DNA from 4 places in the Pseudomonas sp. Eqa60 genome. Region 3 is predicted to be linked to each of the others. Evidence: predicted binding sites of a transcription regulator. Region 3 holds the regulator's gene; each other region holds the start of a gene.
What was found. The regulator sigma-54, encoded in region 3, starts transcription at its own class of promoters, with help from an activator protein. The targets are predictions, from matches to a motif close to ANTGGCATNNANNTTGCTNT.
Positions count from the first base shown of each region.

Region 1: the regulator sigma-54 is predicted to act here: its motif matches at 2,545-2,564, upstream of glnK (P-II family nitrogen regulator).
Region 2: the regulator sigma-54 is predicted to act here: its motif matches at 1,937-1,956, upstream of glnA (glutamate--ammonia ligase).
Region 4: the regulator sigma-54 is predicted to act here: its motif matches at 2,095-2,114, upstream of flgB (flagellar basal body rod protein FlgB).

Region 1 is NZ_AP024342.1:6,707,237-6,714,639, forward strand. It holds gene KI242_RS30535 (secondary thiamine-phosphate synthase enzyme YjbQ) at 1-420, opposite strand, end outside; gene KI242_RS30540 (ammonium transporter) at 630-1,967, opposite strand; gene glnK (P-II family nitrogen regulator) at 2,001-2,339, opposite strand; gene KI242_RS30550 (accessory factor UbiK family protein) at 2,756-3,016, shown strand; gene KI242_RS30555 (YifB family Mg chelatase-like AAA ATPase) at 3,203-4,696, shown strand; gene KI242_RS30560 (aldose 1-epimerase family protein) at 4,701-5,915, opposite strand; gene KI242_RS30565 (TetR family transcriptional regulator C-terminal domain-containing protein) at 6,028-6,606, opposite strand; gene KI242_RS30570 (ABC transporter six-transmembrane domain-containing protein) at 6,742-7,403, shown strand, end outside.
Region 2 is NZ_AP024342.1:436,300-443,702, reverse strand. It holds gene typA (translational GTPase TypA) at 1-129, opposite strand, end outside; gene thiI (tRNA uracil 4-sulfurtransferase ThiI) at 268-1,722, opposite strand; gene glnA (glutamate--ammonia ligase) at 2,054-3,460, shown strand; gene KI242_RS01985 (chorismate mutase) at 3,597-4,151, shown strand; gene KI242_RS01980 (DUF4124 domain-containing protein) at 4,220-4,726, shown strand; gene KI242_RS01975 (CaiB/BaiF CoA-transferase family protein) at 4,730-5,917, opposite strand; gene KI242_RS01970 (acyl-CoA dehydrogenase family protein) at 5,953-7,403, opposite strand, start outside.
Region 3 is NZ_AP024342.1:1,108,094-1,115,496, reverse strand. It holds gene KI242_RS04895 (KpsF/GutQ family sugar-phosphate isomerase) at 1-22, shown strand, start outside; gene KI242_RS04890 (HAD family hydrolase) at 22-546, shown strand; gene lptC (LPS export ABC transporter periplasmic protein LptC) at 556-1,128, shown strand; gene lptA (lipopolysaccharide transport periplasmic protein LptA) at 1,115-1,660, shown strand; gene lptB (LPS export ABC transporter ATP-binding protein) at 1,660-2,385, shown strand; gene KI242_RS04870 (RNA polymerase factor sigma-54) at 2,568-4,061, shown strand; gene raiA (ribosome-associated translation inhibitor RaiA) at 4,187-4,492, shown strand; gene ptsN (PTS IIA-like nitrogen regulatory protein PtsN) at 4,505-4,969, shown strand; gene rapZ (RNase adapter RapZ) at 4,972-5,829, shown strand; gene KI242_RS04850 (HPr family phosphocarrier protein) at 5,846-6,118, shown strand; partial or broken gene KI242_RS04845 (ZIP family metal transporter) at 6,148-7,040, opposite strand; gene KI242_RS04840 (superoxide dismutase) at 7,075-7,403, opposite strand, start outside.
Region 4 is NZ_AP024342.1:5,209,459-5,216,861, reverse strand. It holds gene flgA (flagellar basal body P-ring formation chaperone FlgA) at 1-25, opposite strand, end outside; gene KI242_RS23395 (chemotaxis protein CheV) at 101-1,033, shown strand; gene cheR (protein-glutamate O-methyltransferase CheR) at 1,077-1,904, shown strand; gene flgB (flagellar basal body rod protein FlgB) at 2,156-2,563, shown strand; gene flgC (flagellar basal body rod protein FlgC) at 2,567-3,010, shown strand; gene flgD (flagellar hook assembly protein FlgD) at 3,026-3,754, shown strand; gene flgE (flagellar hook protein FlgE) at 3,784-5,127, shown strand; gene KI242_RS23365 (ribonucleoside-diphosphate reductase subunit alpha) at 5,392-7,403, opposite strand, start outside.

The DNA of each region.
Region 1 (7,403 bases), 1.3 Mb from region 3:
CTTATCACCGTGCAAGGTGGCAAGGACTTTGCGAGCACCGCCATGATCGCGATGCTCGCCCAGATAAACGCCTTGCCAGATGCCCAACGCCAGACGCCCCGCCGCTACCGGCAAAGTCAGCTGACAGCCTAGCAAACTGGCCTTGAAGTGCGCCGGCAGGTCATCCGCGCCTTCGTCGTTATGTTCGTACCCGGCCATGCCTTGAGGCACCAGGGTGTTGAAGTAACGCTCGAAGTCACGCCGTACCGCCGGATCGGCGTTCTCGTTGATGGTCAACGAGGCCGAGGTATGTTGCAGCCACAGATGCAGCAGACCAACCCGACATGCCTTCAACTCAGGCAGGCCGGCGAGCAACTCGTCCGTCACCAGATGAAAGCCCCGGGGCCTGGCCCGCAGGGTAATCAGGGTCTGTTGCCACATACCGATCTCCACGCTTCGGCGCGCATTCTAGCGCGCTCAGGGAAAAAACAAAGCGCCGAATAATCCTGCTTTAGTGTAAGCATTTGCCCTGCCGGAAATCGTCACGGCAAACACGCCAATGCTTGTCAGAAAATCCTTTCAGCCTTTCTCAATGACAAACATCAGGCAAAAAAATGCCCGGCCGGAGCCGGGCTTTTTTTCTTGCGCGATTACAGGTTGTAACCACGCTCGTTGTGTTGTGCCAGATCGAGGCCGACCGCTTCTTCTTCCTCGCTCACCCGCAGCCCCATGACCGCGTCCAGAACCTTGAGGATGATGAAGGTGACGATCGCGGTGTAAATCACCGTGAAACCCACGCCCTTGGCCTGGATCCAGACCTGAGCGGCCACATCGGTCACGGTGCCGAAGCCACCCAGGGACGGAGCAGCGAACACACCGGTGAGGATCGCACCGAGAATGCCGCCGATGCCGTGCACGCCAAAGGCGTCCAGGGAATCGTCATATCCCAGCTTGCGCTTGAGGCTGGTGGCGCAGAAGAAGCACACCACACCGGCCGCCAGACCGATGATCAGGGCGCCCATCGGGCCAACGGTACCGGCAGCCGGAGTGATTGCCACCAGGCCTGCGACCACACCCGAAGCGATGCCCAGCGCGCTAGGCTTGCCGTGGGTGATCCACTCGGCAAACATCCAGCCCAGGGCGGCGGCAGCCGTCGCGATCTGCGTTACCAGCATGGCCATGCCGGCGGTGCCGTTGGCGGCAGCGGCGGAACCGGCGTTGAAGCCGAACCAGCCGATCCACAGCATGGCTGCGCCCATCAGGGTGTAACCCAGGTTGTGTGGCGCCATCGGCGTGGTCGGGAAACCCTTGCGCTTGCCCAGCACCAGGCAGGCCACCAGGCCCGCGATACCGGCGTTGATGTGCACTACGGTGCCGCCGGCAAAGTCCAGCACGCCCCAGTCGCCCAGCAGCGAGCCCGGACCGCTCCAGACCATATGGGCGATCGGCGCATACACCAGGGTGAACCACACGCCCATGAAGATCAGCATGGCGGAGAATTTCATCCGCTCGGCGAAGGCACCGACGATCAGCGCTGGAGTGATGATGGCGAAGGTCATCTGGAAGGTGACGAACACCGCTTCAGGGAACAGCGCAGCCGGGCCGGTCAGGCTGGCCGGGGTGATGCCCGCCAGGAAGGCCTTGGAGAAACCGCCCACAAAGGAATTGAGGTTGACCACGCCGGCTTCCATCCCGGTGGTGTCGAACGCCATGCTGTAGCCGTAGATGAACCACAGGACAGTGATCAGGCCGGTAATGGCGAAGCACTGCATCATTACCGAAAGAATGTTTTTCGACCGCACCATGCCGCCGTAGAACAGCGCAAGGCCAGGAATGGTCATGAACAGCACCAGGGCTGTGGAAGTCAGCATCCAGGCGGTATCGCCGGAGTTGAGGACTGGAGCCGCCGCTTCGTCTGCCGCCATGGCCAGGCCTGGCATTACGAGGGACAAAAGGGCTCCTAGCCCTGCGAATTTACGCAGAGTCATATTGTTTTCTCCTGGGGCGTTGGGTTTGGCGGCTTAGATTGCGTCGGTATCGGTTTCGCCGGTACGGATGCGAATAGCCTGTTCCAGATTGACCACGAAGATCTTGCCGTCACCGATCTTGCCGGTGTTGGCGGCCTTGGTTATCGCCTCGATAACCCGGTCAAGATCCTTGTCGTCAATGGCGACATCGATCTTCACCTTGGGCAGGAAATCCACCACGTACTCCGCACCGCGATACAGCTCGGTGTGACCCTTCTGCCGGCCGAAGCCTTTGACTTCAGTGACGGTAATGCCCTGCACGCCGATCTCGGACAGCGACTCGCGCACGTCGTCCAACTTGAACGGCTTGATGATGGCAGTGACTAGCTTCATGAAACTCTCTCCCGAATTGGTGGACTTGCCCCAGGAAAACAAACCCGACTCAAGTCTAAGCGCAGTGCCTGGCTTTGTAACGCACCGTCGGCCTTCCTCAGCCCGACCGACGCCAGCTAACCGCTGTCTGACGAAACACTCCCCGCTCCGCCTGCCGCACTGCATTCGTCACAGCGACTGCATCAGTGCATGGGTCACCAGGGTCTAAGCAGAAAGCTTGCCAGCTCGGGAAAAATCAGTGATTTCAGTCCCTTGCCCCGAGCCGGCAGGGAATGCGGGAAAACGGCACCCGGGATACGCACAAAAACGGTGCGCTGGCGCCCGGCCAGATGCGCGAAAAACGTGCAACCCGGGGCCACCTGGAGCGTCGTTGCTGCGTGATACACTGCGGGCCGACTGCAATTCAGGAATCTCCCATGCTCGCGCCCAAAGACCTTCTCGACGCCCTGAGCGGCCACGCCTCGCGGTTGCTCAGCGGTGAAACACCCCTGCCCCGCAATGAAATCGAAAGCCAGCTCAAGGCCCTGCTACAAAGCGGCTTCAGCAAGCTGGACCTGGTCAGCCGGGAAGAATTCGACAGCCAGATGGTGGTCCTGGCCCGCACTCGCGCGCGCCTGGAAAGCCTCGAAGCCAAGGTGGCGGAGCTGGAAGCCCGGCTGAACCCGGCAGCGCAATGATCTGAATCCGGGTTCGCCGGCAGGCCGGCTCCTACAGACCTGTCCTGTAGGAACTGGCTTGCCGGCGAAGGCTCGTGCACCGACGACATATCCTGTGCCCATTCGGGCGCTCCTCTGGCCAGCCCCCTCATCTATCCTTGCAGCACCGCAGGACGCGGTTCCCGCTGTCGCAAGGAAGCTCTCCCCATGTCCCTGGCAATCATCCACAGCCGTGCCCAGGTCGGCGTCCAGGCTCCGGCTGTCAGTGTTGAAGTGCACCTGGCCAACGGCTTGCCGAGCCTGACCCTGGTGGGCCTGCCGGAAGCCGCGGTCAAGGAAAGCAAGGACCGGGTGCGCAGCGCCATCCTCAATGCCGGGTTCAACTTTCCGGCCCGGCGCATCACCCTCAACCTGGCGCCGGCGGACCTGCCCAAGGACGGCGGGCGCTTCGATCTGGCCATCGCCCTGGGCATCCTTGCCGCCAGCGTGCAGGTACCGGCCCTGGCCCTGGACAACATCGAATGCCTGGGGGAGCTGGCACTCTCCGGCGCGGTGCGCCCGGTACGCGGCGTACTGCCCGCCGCACTGGCGGCACGCGACGCCGGGCATACCCTGCTGGTGCCCCGGGCCAATGCCGAAGAAGCCTGCCTGGCCAGCGGCCTAAAGGTGATCGCTGTGGATCATCTGCTGGAGGCCGTTGCCCATTTCAACGGCCACGCGCCGATTGCGCCCTATGTCAGCGACGGCCTGGTGCAGAGCCACTTCCCCTACCCCGATCTCAGCGAAGTGCAAGGCCAGCTCGCCGCCAAGCGCGCCCTGCTGATCGCCGCGGCGGGCGCCCACAACCTGTTGTTCAGCGGCCCGCCAGGCACCGGCAAGACCCTGTTGGCCAGCCGCTTGCCCGGCCTGCTGCCACCGCTGCAGGAAGATGAAGCCCTGGAAGTCGCGGCGATCCAGTCGGTGGCCAGCCACAAGCCCCTGCGCTACTGGCCACAGCGGCCGTTTCGCCAGCCCCACCATTCGGCTTCAGGTGCGGCACTGGTCGGAGGCGGCTCGAAACCCCAGCCCGGGGAAATCACCCTGGCCCATCACGGCGTGCTGTTTCTCGATGAACTGCCGGAGTTCGACCGCAAGGTCCTGGAAGTGCTGCGCGAGCCCATGGAGTCCGGGCAGATCGTCATTGCCCGAGCCCGGGACCGGGTGCAGTTCCCGGCACGCTTCCAATTGGTGGCAGCGATGAACCCCTGCCCCTGTGGATATCTTGGCGAGCCCAGCGGACGCTGCCGTTGCACACCGGAGCAGATCCAGCGCTATCGCAACAAGTTATCCGGGCCGCTGCTGGATCGCATCGACCTGCACCTGACCGTGGCCCGCGAAGCCACCGCCCTCAACCCCGAGCCGCAACCGGGCAATGACAGCGCCGCAGCCGCCACCAGGGTCGCCGGGGCTCGCGAGCTGCAACGCGAGCGCCAGGGCTGCGCCAACGCCTTTCTCGACCTGCCCGGCCTGCGTCGCCACTGCAAATTATCCACCACCGACGAGCGCTGGCTGGAAGCGGCCTGCGAACGCCTGGGCCTGTCGTTGCGGGCCGCTCACCGTTTGCTCAAGGTGGCGCGTACCCTGGCGGACCTGGAACAGGCCGCGCGAATCAGCCGCGAGCACCTGGCCGAAGCCCTGCATTACCGGCCCAGCGCCGATTGAAGGTTCATTCCCGGGGCAGGTCTACCAAGGGTGTTGACCGCACTTCGGTCTGACGCCCATCCTGGATCTGGCTGACACGGCTCAGGGCTTTATCCACCGCGGCTTTATCGGCCAACAGGCTGTAGCGAATCTGGAATTGCCGCTGCTCCTTGGCGCCAATGCTCGGCACTAGATGCAACGGGCGCTGGTAACGGCGGTTGTAGGAAAAGCTGGTGCCCGGTTCCAAACCCGTCACATAACCCTGGCCCTGGGTGTCGGTGTTTTTCCACAGGGAAAACACCGGCAGTTGTCGAGTGTTGAAGCCCAGGGAAACACCCAGGCTCCCGGCCTTGTTGTGCAACACCGTCAGGGTCTCGCCCTGGGCGTCGGCGAAGGGCACGAGGTTGTACACGGTTTCGTCGTAGTCGCGGGTCGGGCCGCGATAGGTCTGCCAGTCCGCCAGGTCGGCCCGGGCCTTGTCATTGAACGGCGAAACCTGCTTCACCGGCGCGGCGAACTTCGCCCCCTGCTCCAGGAACGGCGTGCTGAAGTTACTGTGGTAGAGCGCCTGGTATTCCTTGGGGTAGTCGCCGTTGTTGGTCAGGGTGTCGTTGAGCGCAAACCGGGTGCTGCCGGGTTCGGTCACCAGTTCGGTGGCGACACTGAAATCGACCTTCTTGAACGCCTGCTCCTTGAGCTCGCCCCGCAGGTGAATGGCATACGGCGGTTGCTCGTCGATATGCAGCGTGACCTTGCTCGCCGGGATGTTGGCAGCGCGGCCGTGCAGGGTCAGCAGCTCGCCATTGTCCAGGCCCGGGTGCCCGACCCACTCATAGCCACAGCGGGCCACCAGTTCGTTGAAGCCCTCCAGCCAGCCCAGGCCGCCGCGGCCGTTAAGCTCGATGAAGGCCGGGTTGACCACCTCCTTGACCGGCGAATCCCAGCCCAGGCGCACATCGCCCACCGAAGCCTGCAGCACGTTCATGCCCCGGGTCGGCACCACCGAGAGCTGCATCACGCCGTTGTCGATGTCGACGATGCTCACCCCCTCCTGGCGTCCGCCATGCAGGGTGCGCAGGGTCACGGAAAACGGCCGCTCGGTCTTGACCCCCAACTGTTCACTGGTCAGGTGCAGGTTGCGGGGAGCCTTGTCGGTATCGAGCAATACATAGTCCCAGGCCATGGCGTGGGAGGTGGCGGCCAGCGCGCCAAGGGTGACCAGCAGTTTCAGCGGAGTCATGCAGGAGTGCCTTTTTTGGAGTTGTGCGGTTTTTATAGCCCTGAAGAATCGTTTCAGCAAGGCCAAAAACCCCAACTAGCCGGACAAACTCCACTCCGCTGGCCGTTTCCTGTCAGCCCTCGAATCCCAGCAGCAGGCCAGCCACTTCCATGACTTCCTGCAACGCCGACTGGGCAGCTTCGGGGGAAGCCCGCAGCAACAGGTCATCGGCGTAACCCATGGTCTGGGCGAACAGTTGCCTTGCCGCGCGCTCGGGGCTGGCGCAGCGGAATACCCCCGTGCGGACCCCATCGGCAATGATCGCCGCCAGCATGTCCCGCCACTGGCCGTTGATCCTCAGGTAGGCCTGCGCCAGCTCGGCGTCATGCATGGCTTCGTCCCAGGCATCGAGCCACAGCGCCCAGCCGGCTTCGGCGGAATCGGGCAGGCAGTCACGGAGAAACCCCAGCAAGGCGTCCATGGGCGCGGCACCGCGCAGGGGCTGGCCCACCGCCTCCAACTGGTCATCGGCAAACCGCACGAAGGCTTCGCGGCGCAGCCCCTTCCAGTCACTGAAGTAGTGATAGACGTGGCTGCGAGACAGCCCCGCATGCTCGGCCAGGTCCCGGGTGGAAACCTCGGCGAAACCCTTGCTGCGGAATAATTCCAGGGCCGCCTGGATGATCTGGTCTTTACGGTCGTTACGCGACATGTGCAATCAGGCCTCTTGGCGCCAGGATGGACGGCGCTTGCATTTTGAGCGTTCGCTCAAAGATAATTGAGCAGTCGCTCAAAGATAATTGAGCAGTCGCTCAATATTAACCGTTATCACTCTTGTGGTGCACTCATGTCCGCCGTCACCCCACTCATCGTCGTGGATCCAACCCAGAAAATCGGCCAGCAGACCGCCAGCCAGACCCTCAAGGCCATTGCTCGGGCCTATCCGGGCAAGCTATTCGTCACCTTGTCCCTGGTGGCCCTGGAAAACGCCCTGCTGCTGGCCTACCCGCTGTTCGCCGGCTTCGCCGTGGATTCGATCCTGCGGGGCGACGCTGCCCATGCGCTGATCTATGCCCTGGTGGTGCTGGGCTTCTGGGTAGTGGGCGCGGCGCGGCGCGCGGTGGACACCCGTACCTTCACCCGCATCTACGCGGACCTGGCGGTGCCGGTGATTCTCAACCAGCGCCTGCAACAGCAGGACACCTCCACCGCCGCGGCGCGGGTGGTGCTGGCCCGGGAGTTCGTCGACTTCTTCGAAAAGCACGTGCCGACCATCGCCACGGCCCTGGTGTCGATCGTCGGGGCGGCAGTGATGCTGCTGGTGATCGAACCCTGGATCGGCCTCGCCTGCCTCACGGCGCTGTTGCTGTGCATGACCCTGCTGCCACGTTTTGCCCGGCGCAACCAGCAACTGCACGAACGCCTGAATAACCGGCTGGAAAAGGAAATCGGCCTGGTGGCCAGGGTCGGCGCGGTCTCGCTGCAGCGTCACTATCGCCTGCTGTCGCG
Region 2 (7,403 bases), 670 kb from region 3:
CATCACGCGCTCGTCGTTGAGCTCGTTGCGCTCCAGGGTGCCGGATTGACGCAGGAGTTTGTCTACCAGGGTGGTCTTACCATGGTCAACGTGGGCAATGATGGCGATGTTGCGTAGATTTTCGATCACTTGTGTATCTCGATCAGAGGATTCGGTGTGCTGACAAATGCTGGCAGCGATTAACAATAGATTCAGGCCTGGCCGTTACAGCTGGACGGCGGCGTCGGGGGCCGGTGACGCAAGCCACAGGCGAACATCCCCGGGCACTTAGCTCGGTCTATAAACGCGCACATTGGCATGTCCCTCACTGAGCAGATGGTGAGCATGCAGGCGACTCATGACGCCTTTGTCGCAATACAGCAGGTACTGGCGCGTAGGGTCCAGTTCCTTGAAGCGGGCGTTCAATGCATAGAACGGCAGCGCTTTTACTTCGATGCCTGCGAGCTCCAGCGGCTGGTCTTCCTCGGCATCCGGATGACGGATGTCGATGACGATCTGACCGGCCAGCGCCTCACTGACTTCTTCAATCTGTACATCCTGGCCCAACTCGTCGATCACCCGATCGATCGGCACCAGTTTGGCCCGCTCGATCGCACGCTCGAGCACCGCCATATCGAATTCTTTCTCTTCATGCTCGACGCGATGGCGCTTGGCATGGGTCTTGGGGTTCACCGAGATGACCCCGCAGTACTCCGGCATGTGCTTGGCGAAGTCGGCGGTGCCGATCTCCACGGCCAGGTCGATGATGTCCTGCTTGTGGCTGGCGATCAGGGGGCGCAGTACCAGTTTCTCGGTCACGCAGTCGATCACCGACAGGTTCGGCAGGGTCTGGCTGGACACCTGGGAAATCGCCTCGCCGGTCACCAGCGCATCGATGTGCAGGCGGTCGGCGATGCTCGACGCGGCACGCAACATCATACGCTTCAAAATGACGCCCATATGACTGTTGTCGACTTTGCCGAGGATTTCCCCGAGCACTTCCTCGAACGGCACGCTGACGAACAGCACGCGCTGGGAGCTGCCGTACTTCTTCCATATATAGTGCGCGACTTCCATCACGCCCAGTTCATGGGCACGCCCGCCCAGGTTGAAGAAGCAGAAATGCCCCATCAGGCCGCGGCGCATGATCTGGTAGGCCGCCACCGTGGAATCGAAACCGCCGGACATCAGGACCAGGGTCTGTTCCAGGGCGCCCAGCGGGTAGCCGCCGATGCCGTTGTGCTGGCTGTGGATCACGAACAACCGTTGGTCGCGAATTTCCATCCGCACTTCGATTTCAGGCTCTTTCAGGGAAATTCCGGCGGCGCCGCACTGCCGACGCAGTTGGCTGCCGACGTATTTTTCCACGTCCATGGAGCTGAATTCATGCTTGCCGGCACGCTTGCAGCGCACGGCAAAAACCTTCCCCGGGAGGGCTTCGCCAAAGTGCTGCTTGCACTTGGCGACGATGTCGTCGAAGTCGCCCAGAGGGTACTCGTCGACCTGCAGGAAATGCGCGATGCCGGGCATGCAGCTCAGGCGCTCGGTCATGTCCTTCAGGGCCTTGGGCTCGCTGACGGCGGTTTCCAGCTCGAGGTTGTCCCACACACCATTGACCACCACGGCCGGGTCTAGGTCGCGGAGCACGGCACGGATGTTCTTCGCCAACTGACGGATGAAACGCGTCCGAACCGGGCGGCTCTTGATGGTGATTTCCGGGAAAACTTTAACGATTAGTTTCATGAAAACAGCGCGCGCTGGGCCAGCCGAAAAAGGGGGGCGCGGATTATAGCGGAAATTGCTCAAGGTTTAACCAGTTTATGTGCAGAAGGTTTTCGATGCACCAAAACGGGTCATTTATTGGTAAAGACGCTACATTGCAGTGCGCCGAATGCCGGCATTCAACCCAATACGTCGCAGAAAGCGTGATTTTGGGGCAGAAAACCCATCTCGGGGCACTGGCATGCAATTTGCTCCCTTGTGAGGCAGGTTGCCATGGCAGAGTATTCGCGCCGGCATCACCCACATTCTAAGGGCACTCCAACACCAAGCCCGAAGCCACCCGGAGGACACTATGTCGAAGTCGGTTCAACTCATCAAAGATCATGACGTCAAATGGATTGATCTGCGCTTCACTGACACCAAGGGCACTCAACATCACGTGACCATGCCGGCTCGTGATGCGCTGGATGAAGACTTCTTCGAAGCTGGCAAGATGTTCGACGGCTCCTCCATCGCTGGCTGGAAAGGCATCGAAGCCTCCGACATGATCCTGATGCCGGACGACGAAACCGCCGTACTGGACCCGTTCACCGAAGAACCGACCCTGATCCTGGTGTGCGACATCATCGAGCCTTCGAGCATGCAGGGTTACGATCGTGACCCACGTGCCATCGCCAAGCGCGCCGAAGAGCACCTGAAAGCCACTGGTATCGGCGACACCGTATTCGCCGGCCCAGAGCCAGAGTTCTTCATCTTCGACCAGGTGAAATTCAAGTCCGACATCTCCGGCTCCATGTTCAAGATCTACTCCGAACAAGGTTCGTGGATGTCCGACCAGGACATCGAAGGCGGTAACAAGGGCCACCGTCCAGGCGTCAAGGGCGGCTACTTCCCGGTTCCACCGTTCGACCACGACCACGAAATCCGTACCTCCATGTGCAACGCACTGGAAGAAATGGGCCTGACCGTCGAAGTTCACCACCACGAAGTGGCGACTGCCGGCCAGAACGAAATCGGCGTCAAGTTCAACACCCTGGTGAAGAAGGCCGACGAAACCCAGACCCTGAAGTACGTGGTGCACAACGTGGCTGACGCCTACGGCCGCACTGCCACCTTCATGCCCAAGCCTCTGTACGGCGACAACGGCTCGGGCATGCACGTCCACATGTCGATCTGGAAAGACGGCAAGAACACCTTCGCAGGTGAAGGCTATGCCGGCCTGTCCGATACCGCCCTGTACTTCATCGGCGGCATCATCAAGCACGGTAAGGCCCTGAACGGCTTCACCAACCCGGCGACCAACTCCTACAAGCGTCTGGTGCCAGGCTTCGAAGCCCCGGTCATGCTGGCCTACTCGGCGCGCAACCGCTCCGCTTCGATCCGTATTCCTTACGTGTCGAGCCCTAAGGCCCGCCGTATCGAAGCCCGTTTCCCGGACCCGGCTGCCAACCCGTACCTGGCCTTCGCTGCCCTGCTGATGGCCGGCCTGGACGGCATCCAGAACAAGATCCACCCTGGCGACGCTGCTGACAAAAACCTGTACGACCTGCCGCCTGAAGAGGCCAAAGAGATCCCACAAGTTTGCGGCAGCCTGAAGGAAGCCCTGGAAGAGCTGGACAAAGGTCGTGCGTTCCTGACCAAAGGCGGCGTTTTCAGCGACGACTTCATCGACGCCTACATCGCCCTGAAAAGCGAAGAAGAAATCAAGGTACGTACCTTCGTACACCCACTGGAATACGAGCTGTACTACAGCTGCTGATCCGGTAACGCCGGCGCAAGCCGCGTGATCAAGGGGCCTCCTTCGGGAGGCCTTTTTTATGCCCGCGCATTTGCCCTGCCCGGGGTGGTTGCGTGCATCATGGGCGCCGTCTCCCCCTCAGCAGCCGAGCCCGCCCATGACTTCGCGCCTCAACCTGTGCCTCGCCCTGACTTGCAGCCTGTTCGCCACCGCCGCCTGCGCCAGTGACGCCCCGCCCGCCCTCGCCCCGCTGCTGCAGAGCATCGGCGAACGCCTGGCGATTGCCGATCAGGTGGCCCTGAGCAAATGGGACAGCCACAAGGCCGTGGAAGACCGCCCGCGGGAACAACAGGTGATCGCCGGGGCAACCGCCCAGGCCGCAACCTATCACTTGAGCGAAGAAACGGTTGGGCAGTTCTTCGCCGCCCAGATCGAAGCCAACAAGCTGGTGCAATACGCCCGACTCTCGACCTGGCACTTGCAAGGCCGGGCACCGGACACTCCGCGCCAGGACCTGGCCGGGCAGATCCGCCCCCAACTTGATCAGTTACAAAAACGCCTGCTGCAGCAACTGGCCGACTTCAGCCCGCAGCGCACCGACCGCCAATGCCCGCAATGGCTGGCCCGGGCCAATCAGGCCAGCAGCAGCGACCCACTGCGACGACTGGCGATGGTTCGTGCCACGGCAGAGTTATGTGTGTTCAAAGGTTAACCACGCCTGTGCCACGCGCAGCAGCACCCTATGCTGGAGCCTTTCAGGCACCCGCCAGGATCAGCGAGATGCACCTCGTCATTGCTTGCCTGCTGTGGATCAGCGCATTGCCAGCCGGCGCGCAGATCTACCAGTACACCGACTCGGCCGGTAATCGCGCCTATAGCGACCAGCCGCCGGGAACCTCGTACCGGCAGATTGAAACGCCCGCGCCGAATCGCCTCCCCAGCCCGGCCACCCCGGCGCCACATACGCCGGCAGCACAACCTGCCAGCACCCTTCTGGCCTACGAACGGCTGCAACTGAGCGGCGTACCGGAGCACGGTGCCTTGCGCGCCAACAACGGCAGTTTCAGCGTGCAGGTGGAGTTGCAGCCCAGCCTGCGGCCCGGCCACCGTCTGCGCCTGCTGCTGGATGGCCAGCCCTATGGCCAGGCCGGCCAGGGGCCCGAGCTGCAACTGGTGAATATCGACCGTGGCCAGCACCGGTTGGCGGTGCAGGTGCTGGCTGGCGACAAGGTCCTGCAACAGAGCCCGGCCATCAGCTTCACTCTGCTGCGGGCCCGCCGCCCCTGAGCCTCAACCGTGCACCACGCCGCTGGCCAGCAGTGCGGCGATGGTCGATTCATCCAGGCCCAGCCCCTGCAATACCGCCCGGGTGTCCTGCCCCAGGCTCGGCGGCGCCGTACGGTAGCTGGCCGGCGTGCGCGACAACTTCACCGGCGAACCTATGCCCCGGTAGCCATCGAGTTCCACCAGCAGCCCGCGATGCCGGGTGTGGGGATGAGCCACCACCTGGTCGACGGTGGCGATCGAACCACAAGGCACCCCCAGGCCGATCAGCCGCGGGGCCAGCAACGCGCCGTCGTGTGCCGACAGGTAATGCTCCAGTTGCTGCTTCAAGGCCTCGCGATTGACCGAGCGCTGGCCGTTGTCGGTAAAGCGCGGGTCCTCCAGCAACGCGCCGGCCCCCAGTTCCTGGCACAGCCGGGCGAACTGGCGGTCGTTGCCCACCGCCAGGAAAATCGGCTCGCCAGCGGTGCGGTAGCTGTCGTAGGGAGCAATGTTGGGATGGGCGTTGCCCGTGCGTTTGGGCGTCTGGCCGGCGGCGAAGTAGTTCGGCAGGTGCGGGTGCAGCAGGGACACGCCGCAGTCGTACAGGGAGATGTCCAGTGACTGCCCGAGGCCGCTGCGCTGGCGCTCGTTGAGGGCCAGGAGAATCCCCGCCAGGGCATTCAGGCCGGTGACCATATCGACAATCGGCAGGCCGATGCGCAACGGCCCGCCGTCGCCTTCGCCGTTGACGCTCATCAGCCCGGCCATGGCCTGGATCACCGCGTCGTAACCCGGTAGCCCGCCCAGCGGGCCATCGGCGCCAAAGCCGGAAATCCCGCAGTGGATCAACGCCGGAAAACGCTGGCTCAGCACCTCCTGGTAACCGATGCCCCAACGCTGCAGGGTGCCCGGCTTGAAGTTCTCGATCAGCACGTCGGCGCCTTCCAGCAACTGCATCAGCAGTTCCAAGCCTTCGGGGCGCGACAGGTCGACGGCGATCCCCTGCTTGTTACGGTTGATGCCGCGAAAATACGCCGCGTCATCACCTTCGAAAGGCGGCCCCCAGCCCCGGGTCTCATCACCGCTCAAAGGTTCCAGCTTGATCACGTCGGCGCCGTGGTCGGCCAGGGCCTGGGAGCAGTAGGGGCCGCCCAGCACACGGCTGAGATCGATGATTTTCACGCCCGCCAGGGCGCCTTGGGCAAACGTCATGGATGTACTCCGGCAGATCGGACAAGGACGGCCATTCAGGCCGGCAGCAATTGCATGGCCTGGGCCTGGGACAGCGGGCTTTCATTGGCCAGGCGCACCAGCAGCTCGGCATCGATCACCGGCTCAAGGCCCAACGGATCGCGCGGCAACACCTTGTGCACCAGCACCAGGTGAGCCAGGGCCAGGCGCCGATGGTCCGCACCCTGGCGCGCGGCCTCCCAGGCCATGAAGATGGCGCTGGCCAGGTGATAGAGAACGCTGCCCACCTGCCGCACCTGCTCGTCCCGGCGCTGCTGCGCCACGGCATGGAAGCCGGTCACGGTGCGCAACAGGGCCGAATCGAACAGCCGGCGGCTCGCCGGTGGCAAATCGGCCTCGGCCAGCAGCCCGGCCAGATAGCCCTGCAACGGCTCCAGCGCCTGCTCCCGAGTCACCGCCCGGGCAATGTCCAGGGCGACGATGTTGCTGGTGCCCTCCCAGATCGACCCCAGGTGCGCATCGCGCACCAGCCGGGCATCGCTCCACTCCTCGATATAGCCAACCCCGCCGCGCACTTCCATGGCATCGCCGGTCACCCGGCGGGCATCACGGCAGGCGCGGAACTTGATCAGCGGCGTAAGGATCCGCACGCACTTGCGCGCCGTCTCATCGCCGCCATCGGCCCGGGGCAGCAAGCTGGCGATCTGCATGAACATCGAGCGCGCCTGTTCGGCGGGCAGCATCATCTTCAGCAACTGGCGCTGCATCAGCGGCATTTCGATCAGGTGCTTGCCGAAGGCCCGGCGCTGGCGGGCGATGTACAACGCCTCGCTCAGCCCCCGGCGCATCAGCCCCGCCGCGCGCACGCCATTGGACAGGCGCGACATGTTGATCATGTCGGCCATCTGCTGAAAACCGCGGCCGACCTCACCGATCAGGTAGGCCGTGGCGCCTTCCAGGGTGATCTCGCCACTGGCCATCGAGCGGCTGCCCAGCTTGTCCTTCAGGCGCTGGATCCGATAGTGGTTGCGCGAGCCGTCGGGCAGCACCTTGGGCAACAGGAACAGGGTCACCCCGGCCATGCCCGGTGGTGCGTCTTCCGGGCGCGCCAGGACCATGGCCAGGTCGGCATCCGGGTTGGAGCAGAACCACTTCTCACCGAACAGGCGCCATTGGCCATCTTCCAGCCGGGCCCGAGTTTCGGTGCGTGAAACGTCGGAACCGGCGGCCTGTTCGGTCATGAACATCGCCCCCTGGAACAGCGTCTCGAAATCCTGGGACTGCAACTGCGGCAGGTAGCGCGCCACCAGTTCCGGCGTACCGAACTTGCACAGGGTGCGGGTCAGGGAGTCGGTCATGCTCACCGGGCAGCACAGGCCGAACTCGGCCTGGACGAACAGGTAGGTCAGGGCGTACTTGATCAGCGGCGGCGGGCCTCCGGGCTGGTGGCTCATGGCAGCCAGCCCCAGTTCGGCAAAGGCCACCCGTTCCAGGGTGACGTAGTCCG
Region 3 (7,403 bases):
GCTGCGCGCGGGAGTGATGTGATGAGTGCCGACCTGCTGCAACGCGGTAAAAACATCAAGCTGGCGGTATTCGATGTCGACGGCGTGCTGACTGACGGGCGCCTGTACTTCCTCGAAGACGGCAGCGAGTTCAAGACCTTCAACACCCTGGACGGCCAGGGCATCAAGATGCTCATGGCAGCCGGCGTACAGACGGCGATCATCAGCGGGCGCAAGACCCCGGTGGTAGAGCGCCGGGCCAAGAACCTGGGGATTCCCCACCTGTACCAGGGCCGCGAAGACAAGCTGGTGGTATTGGACGAGCTTCTTGGCCAACTGGGCCTAAGCTATGAACAGGTCGCCTATCTGGGCGACGATTTGCCCGACCTGCCGGTGATCCGCCGCGTGGGGCTGGGCATGGCGGTGGCCAATGCCGCAGCGTTTGTCCGCGAACACGCCCACGGCGTCACGGTGGCCCGCGGCGGCGAAGGTGCCGCCCGCGAGTTCTGCGAACTGATCCTGCGTGCCCAGGACCGCCTTGAAGCAGCCAATGCCGCTTACTTATAGAGCCTTCCCATGCTGAGCAAAAAGATTCGCAACATCCTGATCTTCGGGACCATCGCCCTGCTGTTCGCAGCGGTCGGTTACTGGAACATCAGCCCGGAACGCTTCCTCGACAAGCCGGTGGCCCAGGTCGACGAAAGCGCCATTGACTACTACGTGATCAACGCCCGCAGCGTGCAGTACCTGCCCGACGGCAAACTGCAGTACGAAATGACCTCGGACAAGGTCGAGCACGTCAAGGCCAGCGAAGTGACCCTGCTGACCAAGCCGGACCTGCAGATGTACCGTGGCACCACGTTCCCCTGGCATGTCCAGAGCGAACGCGGCGAGGTCAACCCGGACGGCACCGAGGTCGAGCTGATCGATTCGGTACGGGTTTCCCGCACCGACGAGCACAACCGCAACCTGCTGATCACCACGACCCGCATGACAGTATTCCCGCAGAAGCAATATGCGCAGACCGAGCAAGCCGTTAGAATCGACGGCGCCGGCGGCGTGACTACGGCCAAGGGAATGAAAGCGTATTTGAAAGACGGCAGGATGAACCTGCTATCGAACGTAAGAGGACAGTATGAGGCTCGTTAAAACCCTCCCTATTTTGCTCAGTCTGGGCGCAGCACTGGGAAGCGTGAGCGCCTGGGCTCTGCCGAACGATAGCCAACAGCCGATCCGCATCCAGGCCGACGACGCCCAGCTGGACGACAAGAACGGCGTGGCCACCTACAAGGGCGATGTCATCATCACCCAGGGCTCGATGAAGATCACCGGCAACACCGTGACCATCACCCGGTCCAAGACCGGTGAAATCGACGTGGTGACCTCGGTGGGCAACCTCGCCTACTTCGAGCAACTGCAGAAGCAGACCGACCCGAAACCGGTCCAGGCCTACGCCGTGACCATCCAGTACCATGCCCAGCAGAACCGCATCGTGCTGATCGACAAGGCCAAGGTCATCAACGACGGTAATACCACCGAAGGCGAGAAGATCGTCTACGACACCGTCAAGCAGGTTGCCAACGCCGGTCGCGCCAATGGCAGCTCGGTTACCGCGCCGCGTCCGCGGATCGACATGGTCATCCAGCCGAAAAAGAAAACCGACGAGCAAAAGGCCCAGTAATGGCAACTCTGAAAGCTCAGCATCTGGCCAAGAGCTACAAGAGCCGCCAGGTCGTGCGTGATGTCAGCCTGTCCATCGACAGCGGTCAGATCGTCGGCCTGCTCGGCCCCAACGGCGCCGGCAAGACCACCTGCTTCTACATGATCGTCGGCCTGGTCCAGGCCGATCAGGGCCGCGTCCTGATCGACGACCTGGATGTCAGCCACCAACCGATGCACGGCCGCGCACGCGCCGGTATCGGCTACCTGCCCCAGGAAGCCTCGATCTTTCGCAAGCTGTCGGTGGCCGACAACATCATGGCCATCCTCGAGACCCGCAAGGAGCTCGACAAGGCCGGCCGTCGCCAGGAACTGGAAAGCCTGCTGCAGGAATTCCACATCAACCACATCCGCGACAACCTCGGCATGAGCCTGTCCGGTGGTGAGCGGCGCCGCGTGGAGATCGCCCGGGCCCTGGCCACCGCGCCCAAGTTCATCCTGCTGGACGAACCCTTCGCCGGTGTCGACCCGATCTCGGTGGGCGATATCAAGCAGATCATCCACCACCTCAAGGCCAAGGGCATCGGGGTGCTGATTACCGACCACAACGTCCGGGAAACCCTGGACATCTGCGAGACCGCCTACATCGTCAACGACGGGCAACTGATCGCCGAAGGCGACTCCGAGACCATCCTGGCCAACGAACTGGTCAAGGAAGTCTATCTGGGCCATGAGTTCCGCCTGTAAGGGCTGATGTGTTGGGCTGGACGCCAGGGCGCCGGGAACAATAAAACCCTACAAACTTTATTGTTACAGCGCTCTAGGCAAACACTTCAGTTTCAGGCATATAATTTGCTTATGTTTGGCGCTCCGGCGCCCTGTAGTGGATGGCGCATGTGCGCCGGCAAATAAGGTGTTAAGCCCCTGCCATGAAACCATCGCTAGTCCTTAGAATGGGCCAGCAGCTGACGATGACACCGCAGCTGCAACAGGCCATCCGCCTGCTCCAATTGTCGACCCTGGACCTGCAACAGGAAATCCAGGAAGCCCTGGAGTCCAACCCGATGCTCGAACGCCAGGAAGAAGGCGACGACTTCGACAACAGCGACCCCCTGGCCGACAACACCGAGTCCAAACCCAATACCGAGATCCAGGAGCCCTCCTACCAGGAAACCGCCCCCACGGTGGACAACCTCGAGGACGGTGAGTGGAACGAGCGCATCCCCAACGAACTGCCGGTCGACACCGCCTGGGAAGACGTCTACCAGACCAGCGCCAGCAGCCTGCCCAGCAGCGATGACGACGAGTGGGACTTCACCACCCGCACTTCGGCGGGCGAGAGCCTGCAGAGCCACCTGCTCTGGCAACTGAACCTGGCGCCGATGTCGGACACCGACCGCCTGATTGCCGTGACCCTGATCGACTGCATCAACAATCAGGGCTACCTGGACGAAACCCTCGAGGAGATCCTCGAAGCCTTCGATCCGGAACTGGACATCGAACTGGACGAGATAGAAGCCGTCCTGCACCGCATCCAGCAATTCGAACCTGCGGGCATCGGCGCCCGCAACCTGGGCGAGTGCCTGTTGCTGCAACTGCGCCAGCTGCCGGCGAAAACGCCCTGGCTGGGCGAGGCCCAGCGCCTGGTCAGTGACTACATCGACCTCCTGGGCAACCGCGACTATAGCCAGCTGATGCGGCGCATGAAGCTCAAGGAAGATGAGCTGCGCCAGGTCATCGAGCTGGTGCAGAGCCTCAACCCCCGTCCCGGTTCGCAGATCGAATCCAGCGAAGCCGAATACGTGGTCCCGGACGTCATAGTGCGCAAGGACAACGAACGCTGGCTGGTGGAACTGAACCAGGAATCCGTGCCGCGCCTGCGGGTCAACGCCCAGTACGCCGGTTTTGTACGCCGCGCCGACACCAGCGCCGACAACACCTTCATGCGCAACCAGTTGCAGGAAGCCCGCTGGTTCATCAAGAGCCTGCAAAGCCGCAATGAAACCCTGATGAAGGTCGCCACCCAGATCGTCGAGCACCAGCGCGGCTTTCTCGAATATGGCGATGAAGCGATGAAGCCGCTGGTTCTGCACGATATCGCCGAGGCGGTGGGCATGCACGAATCGACGATTTCCCGGGTGACCACGCAAAAATTCATGCATACCCCACGGGGCATATATGAGCTGAAATACTTTTTCTCCAGCCACGTCAGCACTTCGGAAGGCGGTGAATGCTCGTCCACGGCGATCCGCGCGATCATCAAAAAATTGGTGGCCGCGGAAAATCAGAAAAAGCCGTTGAGTGACAGCAAGATCGCTGGTTTACTGGAGGCACAAGGCATTCAGGTAGCCCGTCGTACCGTCGCCAAGTACCGCGAATCCCTTGGGATCGCGCCTTCCAGCGAACGTAAGCGGTTGATGTAGCCGCAGGGCTGGCCACAGCGTTTCAGAGTGTGTTTGAAAAGGGCCCGGTGTCGTTTTCAAACGTAGTCTAGGTGGCAGGCAACCCAGCCTGCCGCGTTATGCACTGGCAACGAAGGAGAAGCTGTATGCAAGTCAACATCAGTGGACACCAACTCGAAGTGACTGAACCCCTGCGCGTCTACATCGGCGAAAAACTCGACCGGCTGGAGAGGCACTTCGACAAGATTACCAATGTGCAGGTCACCATGGCTGTCGAGAAGCTGAAGCAGAAAATCGAAGCCACCCTGCACATCCACGGTGGGGAGGTCGTTGCCAACGCAGAACATGACGATATGTATGCCGCAATCGACCTGCTCACGGACAAGCTTGACCGCCAACTGAAAAAGCATAAGGAAAAGCAACTCCACCTTCTCCAAGGCACGGGTCGCTAACACTCCCCTCCCATGATCCGACTTGAAAGCATCCTGACCCCCGGCCGTTCCCTGGTGAACGTGCCGGGCGGCAGTAAAAAACGCGCCCTCGAACAAATTGCCAACCTGATCAGCCGTGAAGTGCCTGATCTGGAGATGCAGGATGTCTTCGAGAGCCTGATTGCCCGTGAAAAACTCGGTTCCACCGGTTTTGGCAACGGCATCGCCATTCCCCACTGCCGCCTCAAAGGCTGCGAGTCGCCCATCAGTGCGCTGATGCACCTGGACGCTCCGATCGATTTCGACGCCATCGATGGCGCACCGGTCGACCTGCTGTTCGTCCTGCTGGTTCCGGAAGCCGCGACCGATGCACACCTGGAACTGCTCCGGCAGATCGCCAGCATGCTCGATCGCAAGGAAGTCCGTGACCGGCTGCGCAGCGCCACCAGCAACGAAGCCTTGTATCAGGTCGTTCTGGACGAGCAAAACGGTCAGTAATCATGCGTTTGATCATCGTCAGCGGCCGCTCCGGCTCAGGTAAAAGCACCGCCCTCGATGTTCTCGAGGACCACGGCTACTACTGCATCGACAACCTGCCAGCCGGCTTGCTGCCGGAACTGGCTGAACGTGCGTTGATCCACACCGAACTGGCGCAACCGCTGGTGGCGGTGTCCATCGATGCCCGCAACCTGCCCAGTCATCTGTCGCGATTCCCCGAATTGCTGGAAGAAGTGCGCAGCCGGCATATCCAGTGCGATGTGCTGTACCTGGATGCCGACGAAGAGACCCTGCTCAAGCGCTTCTCCGAGACCCGTCGGCGCCACCCGCTGAGCAGCGCCAACCGCTCCCTGGCCGAAGCCATCCACGATGAAACCCAACTGCTGGGGCCGATCGTCGACCTGGCCGATCTCAAGGTCAACACCACCAACCTGAACCTTTACCAGCTGCGCGACACCATCAAGCTGCGACTGTTGAACCAGCCGGAACCCGGTACCGCGTTCCTGGTGGAGTCCTTCGGCTTCAAGCGCGGCATGCCGGTAGATGCAGACCTGGTGTTCGACGTGCGCTGCCTGCCCAACCCGTATTGGAAGCCCGAGTTGCGCGCCCAATCAGGCCTGGATGCGCCCGTGGCCGAGTATCTGGCGGCGCAACCCGATGTCGAGGAAATGTTCCAGGACATCTCCAGCTACCTGCTCAAATGGCTGCCACGCTTTGCCGCCAGCAACCGCGCCTATGTGACCATCGCCATCGGCTGCACCGGCGGGCACCACCGCTCCGTGTACCTGACCGAGCGCCTGGGCCAGGTCCTGCAAAAATCCCTGAAGAACGTCCAGGTTCGCCACCGCGACCTTAGCTGAAAGGATCTACCCCGCGATGCCAGCTCTGGAAATCGAGATCATCAATAAACTGGGCCTGCATGCCCGTGCCTCGGCCAAGTTCGTCGGCGTGGCCGGGCAGTTTCCCTGCCAGATCCGCGCCGGCAGGACCCCGGATTCCATGGTCGATGGCAAAAGCATCATGGCCATGATGATGCTGGCCGCCGGCAAGGGCACCAGGATCCACCTGAAGACCGAAGGCGAGCAGGAACAGGAAGCGATGGATGCGCTGGTGGCACTGATCAACAACTTCTTCGACGAAGGCGAGTAGGCCCGGGCGGGCCCCTCACCATACGGCTCTCAGGCGAGTGCCGTATCCATGACCATCATCAGGCAGAAACCGATACACAGGCCAAGACTGGCAAGCTTGTCATGACCATTGCGACGCGACTCCGGAATCACTTCATGAGTGACCACCAGCAGCATCGCCCCCGCCGCCAGGGCCAGGCCCAGGGGCAGCAATACCTGCGCCAGGCTCACCAGCCAGGCGCAGAGCAAGGCAAAGACCGGTTCCACCAGACCTGAAGCCGCACCAATCAGGAATGCCTTGACCCGCGACATCCCCGCCCCCGCCAATACCAGGGCAATCACCAGGCCTTCCGGTACATCCTGCAGGGCAATGCCCATGGCCAGGCTGTCCGCATCCGGCATGCCGCCTCCGGCCGACACCCCCACCGCCATCCCTTCAGGAATGTTGTGGGCAATGATGGCGAAGACGAACAGCCAGATACGCGGGGCAATCACCGGGTGCTCTGGCGTGCCCACCAGCACCTCCGGGCTGCCCCCGAGACCTTGAGATCCACCAGGAACAGGCCAAAGGCCCCGAGCATGATGCCGGCGCAGATCAGGCCGCTGGAGCCCCAGGCAGACAAGCCCAGGTCCTGGGCCGCAGCGATGCCGGGGACGATCAGCGAAAATGCCGTGGCCGCCAGCATCACTCCGGCACCAAAGCCCAGCAGGGTGTCGCTCACCGCCACCGGCATCCGCCGGATCACCAGCACCGGGACCGCCCCCAGCGCCGTGCCCAGCGCGCAGATCGAACCGCCCTGCAAGGCGCGCAGCAAGCGCGGCTCCAGGTTCAGCCAGCTCAGCCCTTGAGCCACCAGCAACGCCGTGCCCGCCAACAGCAACAGCGAACCGAAGGCATAACGAAACATTCGCCCGCTGCTGATTGCCAGTGTTTCAGTGCCCATAGTCGGCCTTAGATCTTGTTTTGATGGAAAGGTATCAAGCCATCGCGGCCTGGTAGCGCTGAGCGACTTCCGGCCAGTTGATGACGTTGTAGAAGGCGTTGATGTATTCCGGGCGGCGGTTCTGGTAGCGCAGGTAGTAGGCGTGCTCCCACACATCCAGACCGAGGATCGGCGTATTGCCGTTCATCAGCGGGCTGTCCTGGTTACCGCTGCTTTCCACCACCAGTTTCTTCTCCGGTGTCACGCTGAGCCAGGCCCAGCCACTGCCGAAACGGGTGAGTGCGGCCTTGGTGAAGGCTTCCTTGAAGCTCTCGAAACCACCCAGTTGCTGCTCGATGGCTTGCCCCAGGGCGCCTTGGGGAT
Region 4 (7,403 bases), 2.8 Mb from region 3:
GGAAAAATGTCGTTTTGGCGTTCATAACAGTTAAAAAGCAAGCGCCGTGCCGTTTAGCAATGAGCGTGCGTCGGATCTTAAAGCTTTGGGGAGTCTGGGCATGGCTGGTGTAATGGATTCGGTGAACCAGCGCACGCAATTGGTTGGGCAGAATCGACTAGAGTTGTTGCTGTTCCGTCTGGACGGTGGGCAGCTCTACGGGATCAACGTATTCAAGGTTCGCGAGGTGCTGCAATGCCCTAAGCTGACCCTGATGCCCAAATCCAGTCCTGTGGTGTGCGGTGTCGCGAATATACGAGGGGCAACCATTCCGATCCTGGATCTGGCAATGGCTACGGGTTCTGGTGGCCTGCAGGACCAGAGCAATCCGTTCGTCATCATCACTGAGTACAACACCAAGACCCAGGGTTTCCTGGTGCGCTCGGTGGAGCGCATCGTCAACATGAACTGGGAAGAGATCCATCCGCCGCCCAAGGGGACCGGACGCGATCACTACCTGACGGCGGTCACTCGGGTGGACAACCAGTTGGTGGAAATCATCGACGTGGAGAAGATCCTGGCGGAAGTCGCGCCGACCTCGGAGGCGATCTCGGCAGGAGTGGTGGATGTCGAAACCCAGCACAAGGCTGTTTCCCTGCGGGTGCTGACCGTCGATGACTCGTCGGTGGCACGCAAGCAGGTCACCCGTTGCCTGCAAACCGTAGGTGTCGAGGTAGTGGCATTGAATGATGGCCGGCAAGCGCTGGATTACTTGCGCAAACTGGTGGACGAGGGCAAGAAGCCGGAAGAGGAATTCCTCATGATGATTTCCGACATCGAGATGCCCGAAATGGACGGTTACACCCTCACGGCCGAGATACGTAATGATCCACGCATGCAAAAGCTGCATATCATCCTGCATACTTCGTTGTCAGGGGTGTTCAATCAGGCGATGGTGAAGAAGGTCGGTGCCGATGACTTCCTTGCCAAGTTCCGCCCTGATGACCTGGCATCCCGGGTAGTCGACCGGATCAAAGCAGCAGATCACAGCTAAGGGCACTCGCCCTGGCGGACATAAGATTTAAGAGGCGGCAGCATTGTCTACGGGTAATTTGGATTTTGAACAGTTCCGGGTCTTCCTGGAAAAAGCCTGTGGTATTTTGCTCGGGGAAAATAAGCAATATCTAGTCTCGAGCCGTCTCAACAAACTGATGGAGCAGCAAGGGATAAAAACCTTGGGTGAGCTGGTCCAGCGGATTCAGACCCAGCCCCGCAGTGGTTTGCGCGAGATGGTCGTGGATGCCATGACGACCAACGAAACCTTGTGGTTTCGCGACACCTACCCTTTCGAGGTGTTGAAGAACAAGGTGCTTCCCGAAGCCATCAAGGCCAGCCCCAACCAACGCTTGCGCATCTGGTCGGCGGCCTGTTCGTCGGGGCAGGAGCCCTACTCGCTGTCGATGTCCATCGATGAGTTCGAGCGTAGCAACATGGGGCAGTTGAAGATGGGGGTGCAGATCGTTGCCACTGATCTGTCCGGGACCATGCTCAACAACTGCAAGACCGGTGAATATGACAGCCTGGCAATTGGACGTGGCCTGTCGGCCGAGCGCCTGCAGCGTTACTTCGACCCCAAGGGGCCGGGGCGCTGGGTGGTCAAGGCGCCGATCAAGAGCCGCGTGGAGTTCCGCTCGTTCAACCTGCTGGACAGCTACGCCAGTCTCGGCAAGTTCGACATCGTGTTCTGTCGCAATGTGTTGATCTACTTCTCGGCGGAGGTCAAGAAGGACATCCTGATGCGCATTCACAGCACCCTGAAGCCTGGCGGCTACCTGTTCCTGGGGGCTTCCGAAGCCCTCAATGGGCTGCCGGATCATTATCAGATGGTGCAATGCAGTCCGGGCATCATCTACCAGGCCAAGTAGCCAGCAGATCGTCGTACCGAAAAAGGAGGCCATTGGGCCTCCTTTTTTGTGCCTGCAATTATCTGACGCGCCGGCTGAAAACGGCAGGGTGGTTGCCGCTTTGCCGGTGTTTCGCGGAAATCCGTTGCCGCTTTTCTGGCATTGCCGCCTTGCCGTCGCCGGCAAACCCTTGAAATACGGGGTTTGATGACTTGGCACGCAGCTTGCTATATCCGAGTTACGAAAAATCAGGTCACCCAAAGGTTTCCGCCATGAGCATCAGCTTCGATAAAGCGCTCGGTATCCACGAACAGGCCCTTGGCTTTCGCGCCAAGCGTGCCGAAGTTCTGGCCAACAACATCGCCAACGCCGATACCCCGAACTACAAGGCTCGGGACCTGGACTTCTCTGCCGTGCTTGCCGAGCAGAATCAGAAGGCCCAGAACGGTACCTTCGCGTTGAACATGACCAACAACCGGCATATCGAAGCCCAGGGCTTGAGCAGTGGTGATGAATCGCTGCTGTATCGCACCCCGATGCAACCTTCGATCGACCAGAACACCGTGGACGCCCAGCTGGAGCAATCGAGCTACGCGCAGAACTCGGTGGATTTCCAGGCCAGCTTCACGCTGCTCAACAGCAAATTCAAAGGGCTGGTAGCAGCCCTGCGCGGAGAGTAATCCATGTCCCTCGCCAGTGTTTTCAATATTGCCGGTAGTGGCATGAGCGCCCAGACCACCCGTCTGAACACCGTCGCCAGTAACATCGCCAACGCCGAGAGCGTCTCGTCGAGCATCGACCAGACCTACCGCGCTCGTCACCCGGTGTTTGCCACCATGTTCCAGGGTGCGCAAAGCGGCGGCAGCGACTCGCTGTTCCAGAACCAGGACGCTGCCGGCCAGGGCGTGCAGGTACTGGGTGTGGTCGAAGACCAGAGCAACCTCGAAGCTCGTTACGAGCCGAACCATCCCGCCGCTGATGCCAAGGGTTATGTCTACTACCCCAACGTCAACGTGGTGGAAGAAATGGCCGACATGATTTCTGCCAGCCGTTCGTTCCAGACCAACGCTGAAATGATGAACACCGCCAAAACCATGATGCAGAAGGTCCTGACCCTGGGTCAGTGATAAGGGGCGAAGACCATGAGCGTTACTGATACCACCAACGCCCCATCCCTCAAGGATATCCTGGCGAATTCGTCGAAAACGACGAGCAATACCAGCGCCGACGGCCTGGCCGCGGCGACCAACAGCGCCACCGGCAAACAGAGCCTGGGCAAGGACGCATTCCTCAAGCTGCTGGTAACCCAGCTGAACAACCAGAACCCGCTGGATCCGCAGGACAACAGTGCGTTCGTTGCGCAGTTGGCGCAGTTCTCCACCCTGGAAGGCATCACCACCCTCAACTCCTCGGTGAATGCGATCACGGGTAACTACAAGTCTTCCCAGGCCTTGCAGGCTTCGTCCCTGGTGGGGCGCTCGGTCATCGTGCAGACCGGCACTACCCAGGTCGACACCAGCAAGAGCATGACCGGCTCGGTCACCGTGCCATCCAGCGTGAACTCGGTCACCGTGACCGTCACCGACAAGGACGGCAATACCGTCAAGACCATCGACATGGGCAGCCAGAAGGCCGGCAACGCCAGCTTTGTCTGGGATGGCACCAAGACTGACGGCACCAAGGCGGATCCGGGCAACTACACCTTCAAGGCCAGCACCACCATCGATGGCAAGGGCACTGATCTGATCACCTACCTGCCGGCCACGGTCAATAGCGTGACCATCAGCCAGACCGGCGGCGAGTTGATGTTGAACCTCGCCGGCATGAGCAGCCCGATTGCCCTGTCCAAAGTACAAACCATTGGTATCTAGAGCCGACTAACCGGCACAAGGAGTGGAATATGTCTTTCAATATCGGCCTTAGCGGTCTCTACGCTGCCAACAAACAGCTGGACGTTACCGGCAACAACATCGCCAACGTCGCTACCACCGGCTTCAAATCCTCCCGTGCGGAGTTCGCCGACGTCTATTCGGCCACCAAGCTGGGCAGCGGCACCCAGGTGATTGGTAACGGTGTGCGCCTGGCCAACGTTTCCCAGCAGTTCACCAACGGTGATATCAACAACACCGGTAATGTGCTGGACATGGGCATCCAGGGCCAGGGCTTCTTCGTGCTGAGCACCAACGGCTCCCTGACCTACACCCGTGCCGGTACCTTCAAGACCGACAAGGAAGGCTACATCACCAACAGTGACGGCACTGCCCGCCTGCAAGGTTATGCGGTCGATGCCAACGGCAAGATCATCAACGGTGTGCTGACCGACCTGCGGATCGATACTTCGAACCTGGCGCCAAAGCCAACCGACTCGATCTCCTCGACGATCAACCTGAACTCCGATTCGACGCCGATCGATGTGGGTGCGACCACTCCGGCCTATGTGTTCAATCCGACCGACAACACCACCTACACCAAGCAGTTCAGCACGCCTGTGTATGACACCCAGGGCAACAAGCACGTCATGGATCAGTACATGATCAAGACGCCGAACGCCAATGAGTGGCAAACCTACACGCTGATTGATGGTCGCAACCCGGACGGTACTGCATTCACCATGGCCAACCAGTCGCCGATCACCATGAAGTTCGACTCGTCGGGCAAGCTCAGCAGCATGACCCCGCCAGCTGCGCCTGGGACCACGCCGTATACCATTACCGGTAACAGCATTGTCATGTCGGCTGCGGCCTGGACCCCGGGTACCGTCACTAACGGCGTGTTCACTCCCAATGGCGCCAAGCCTGCACCTAACGGTGTCAGCATCGACATGACCAAAACCGGTTCGGTGTTTGGCGAAAGCACCCGCTCGGTGATCGCGCAGAACGGCTACTCCACTGGCCAGATCAGCAGCCTGACCATCGATGGCACCGGTGTGATGCTGGCCAACTTCAGCAACGAGCAGACCAAGCCGATCGGTCAGATCTCCCTGGCCAGCTTCACCAACGAGCAGGGCCTGCAGCCGGTAGGCGGCACTCAGTGGAAAGAGACCTACTCGTCCGGTATTCCAGGTTATGACGCGCCGAAGACTGGCACCCTGGGGGCGATTCAGTCCAACTCCCTGGAAGAGTCCAACGTCAACCTGACCAACGAACTGGTAAACCTGATCAAGGCCCAGAGCAACTATCAGGCGAACGCCAAGACCATCTCCACCCAGAGCACCATCATGCAGACCATCATCCAGATGACCTGATGCAGGTTGGCTGAAACGCTTTACGAAAAGCCCCTCCTCGAGGGGCTTTTTTGTGCCTGTTCGATAGTGCTGTTCGCTCTGCAAGAACCGCTGCCGCAGGGGCTGGCTTGCCAGCGAAGGCGCTCTCGGTGCAGTGCAAGGCTTCGGGCCTCTTCGCTGGCAAGCAGGCTCCTGCAGCTTTGTTGCGGGCAAAAGAAAACCCCCGATAAACCGGAGGTCTATCGGGGGGTGGGGCAGGTGCCCGCAGGCACCTGTCGGCTCAGCTTATTGGCAAGCTTCGCAATCCGGCTCGTCGATGGCGCAAGCCTTAGGTACAGGAGCTGGGCCGGCTGGAGCCGCGAGGACCGAGTCGTCACCGTGGTTGCCGCCGCTGGAAACAGCGTTCAGCTTGCCGGTGTTGATGGTGGACTTCTCGGTGCTGGTGGCGGCCAGGGCGCGGAGGTAGTAGGTGGTTTTCAGGCCACGGTACCAAGCCATGCGGTAGGTCACGTCCAGCTTCTTGCCCGAAGCGCCGGCGATGTACAGGTTCAGCGACTGAGCCTGGTCGATCCACTTCTGGCGACGGCTGGCGGCGTCGACGATCCACTTGGTTTCCACTTCGAAGGCAGTCGCGTAGAGCTCCTTGAGCTCCTGCGGGATGCGCTCGATCTGCTGTACCGAACCGTCGTAGTACTTCAGGTCGTTGATCATGACCGAGTCCCACAGACCGCGAGCCTTCAGGTCGCGAACCAGGTACGGGTTGATCACGGTGAATTCGCCCGACAGGTTGGATTTCACATAGAGGTTCTGATAGGTCGGTTCGATCGACTGCGACACGCCGGTGATGTTGGCGATGGTGGCGGTCGGTGCGATGGCCATGATGTTGGAGTTACGAATGCCTTTCTGTACACGGGCGCGAACCGGTGCCCAGTCCAGGGATTCGTTGAGGTCCACATCGATGTACTTCTGGCCACGGGCTTCGATCAGGATCTGTTGCGAATCCAGCGGCAGGATGCCCTTGGACCACAGCGAACCCTGGAAGGTCTCGTAGGCGCCGCGCTCGTCGGCCAGGTCGCAGGAAGCCTGGATTGCGTAGTAGCTGACCGCTTCCATGGACTTGTCGGCGAACTCGACGGCTGCGTCGGAACCGTAGGCGATGTGCTGCAGGTACAGCGCATCCTGGAAGCCCATGATGCCCAGGCCGACCGGACGGTGCTTGAAGTTGGAGTTCTTCGCTTGCGGCACCGAGTAGTAGTTGATGTCGATCACGTTGTCGAGCATGCGCACGGCAGTGTTCACGGTGCGTTGCAGCTTGGCGGTATCCAGCTTGCCGTCGACGATGTGGTTCGGCAGGTTGATCGAGCCCAGGTTGCAGACTGCGATCTCGTCCTTGTTGGTGTTCAGGGTGATCTCGGTGCACAGGTTCGAGCTGTGGACCACGCCCACGTGCTGCTGCGGGCTGCGCAGGTTGCACGGGTCCTTGAAGGTCAGCCATGGGTGGCCGGTCTCGAAGAGCATGGACAGCATCTTGCGCCACAGGTCTTTGGCCTGGACGGTCTTGAACAGCTTGATCTTGTTGTACTCGGTCAGGGCTTCGTAGTACTCGTAGCGCTCTTCGAAGGCCTTGCCGGTCAGGTCGTGCAGATCAGGCACTTCCGATGGCGAGAACAGGGTCCACTTGCCGTCGTCGAAGACGCGCTTCATGAACAGGTCGGGGATCCAGTTGGCGGTGTTCATGTCGTGGGTACGACGGCGGTCATCACCGGTGTTCTTGCGCAGCTCGATGAACTCTTCGATGTCCATGTGCCAGGTTTCCAGGTAGGCACAGACAGCGCCCTTGCGCTTGCCACCCTGGTTCACGGCTACCGCGGTGTCGTTGACCACTTTCAGGAAGGGCACGACGCCCTGGGACTTGCCGTTGGTGCCCTTGATGTAGGAGCCCAGTGCACGTACCGGAGTCCAGTCGTTGCCCAGGCCGCCGGCGAATTTCGACAGCATGGCGTTGTCGTGGATGGCGCCGTAGATGCCTGACAGGTCGTCCGGAACGGTGGTCAGGTAGCAGCTCGACAGCTGTGGACGCAGGGTGCCGGCGTTGAACAGGGTCGGGGTCGAAGCCATGTAGTCGAAGGACGACAACAGGTTGTAGAACTCGATGGCGCGGTCTTCACGTTGTTTCTCTTCGATTGCCAGGCCCATGGCCACGCGCATGAAGAAGATCTGTGGCAGTTCGAAACGCACGCCATCCTTGTGGATGAAGTAGCGGTCGTACAGGGTCTGCAGGCCCAGGTAGGTGAACT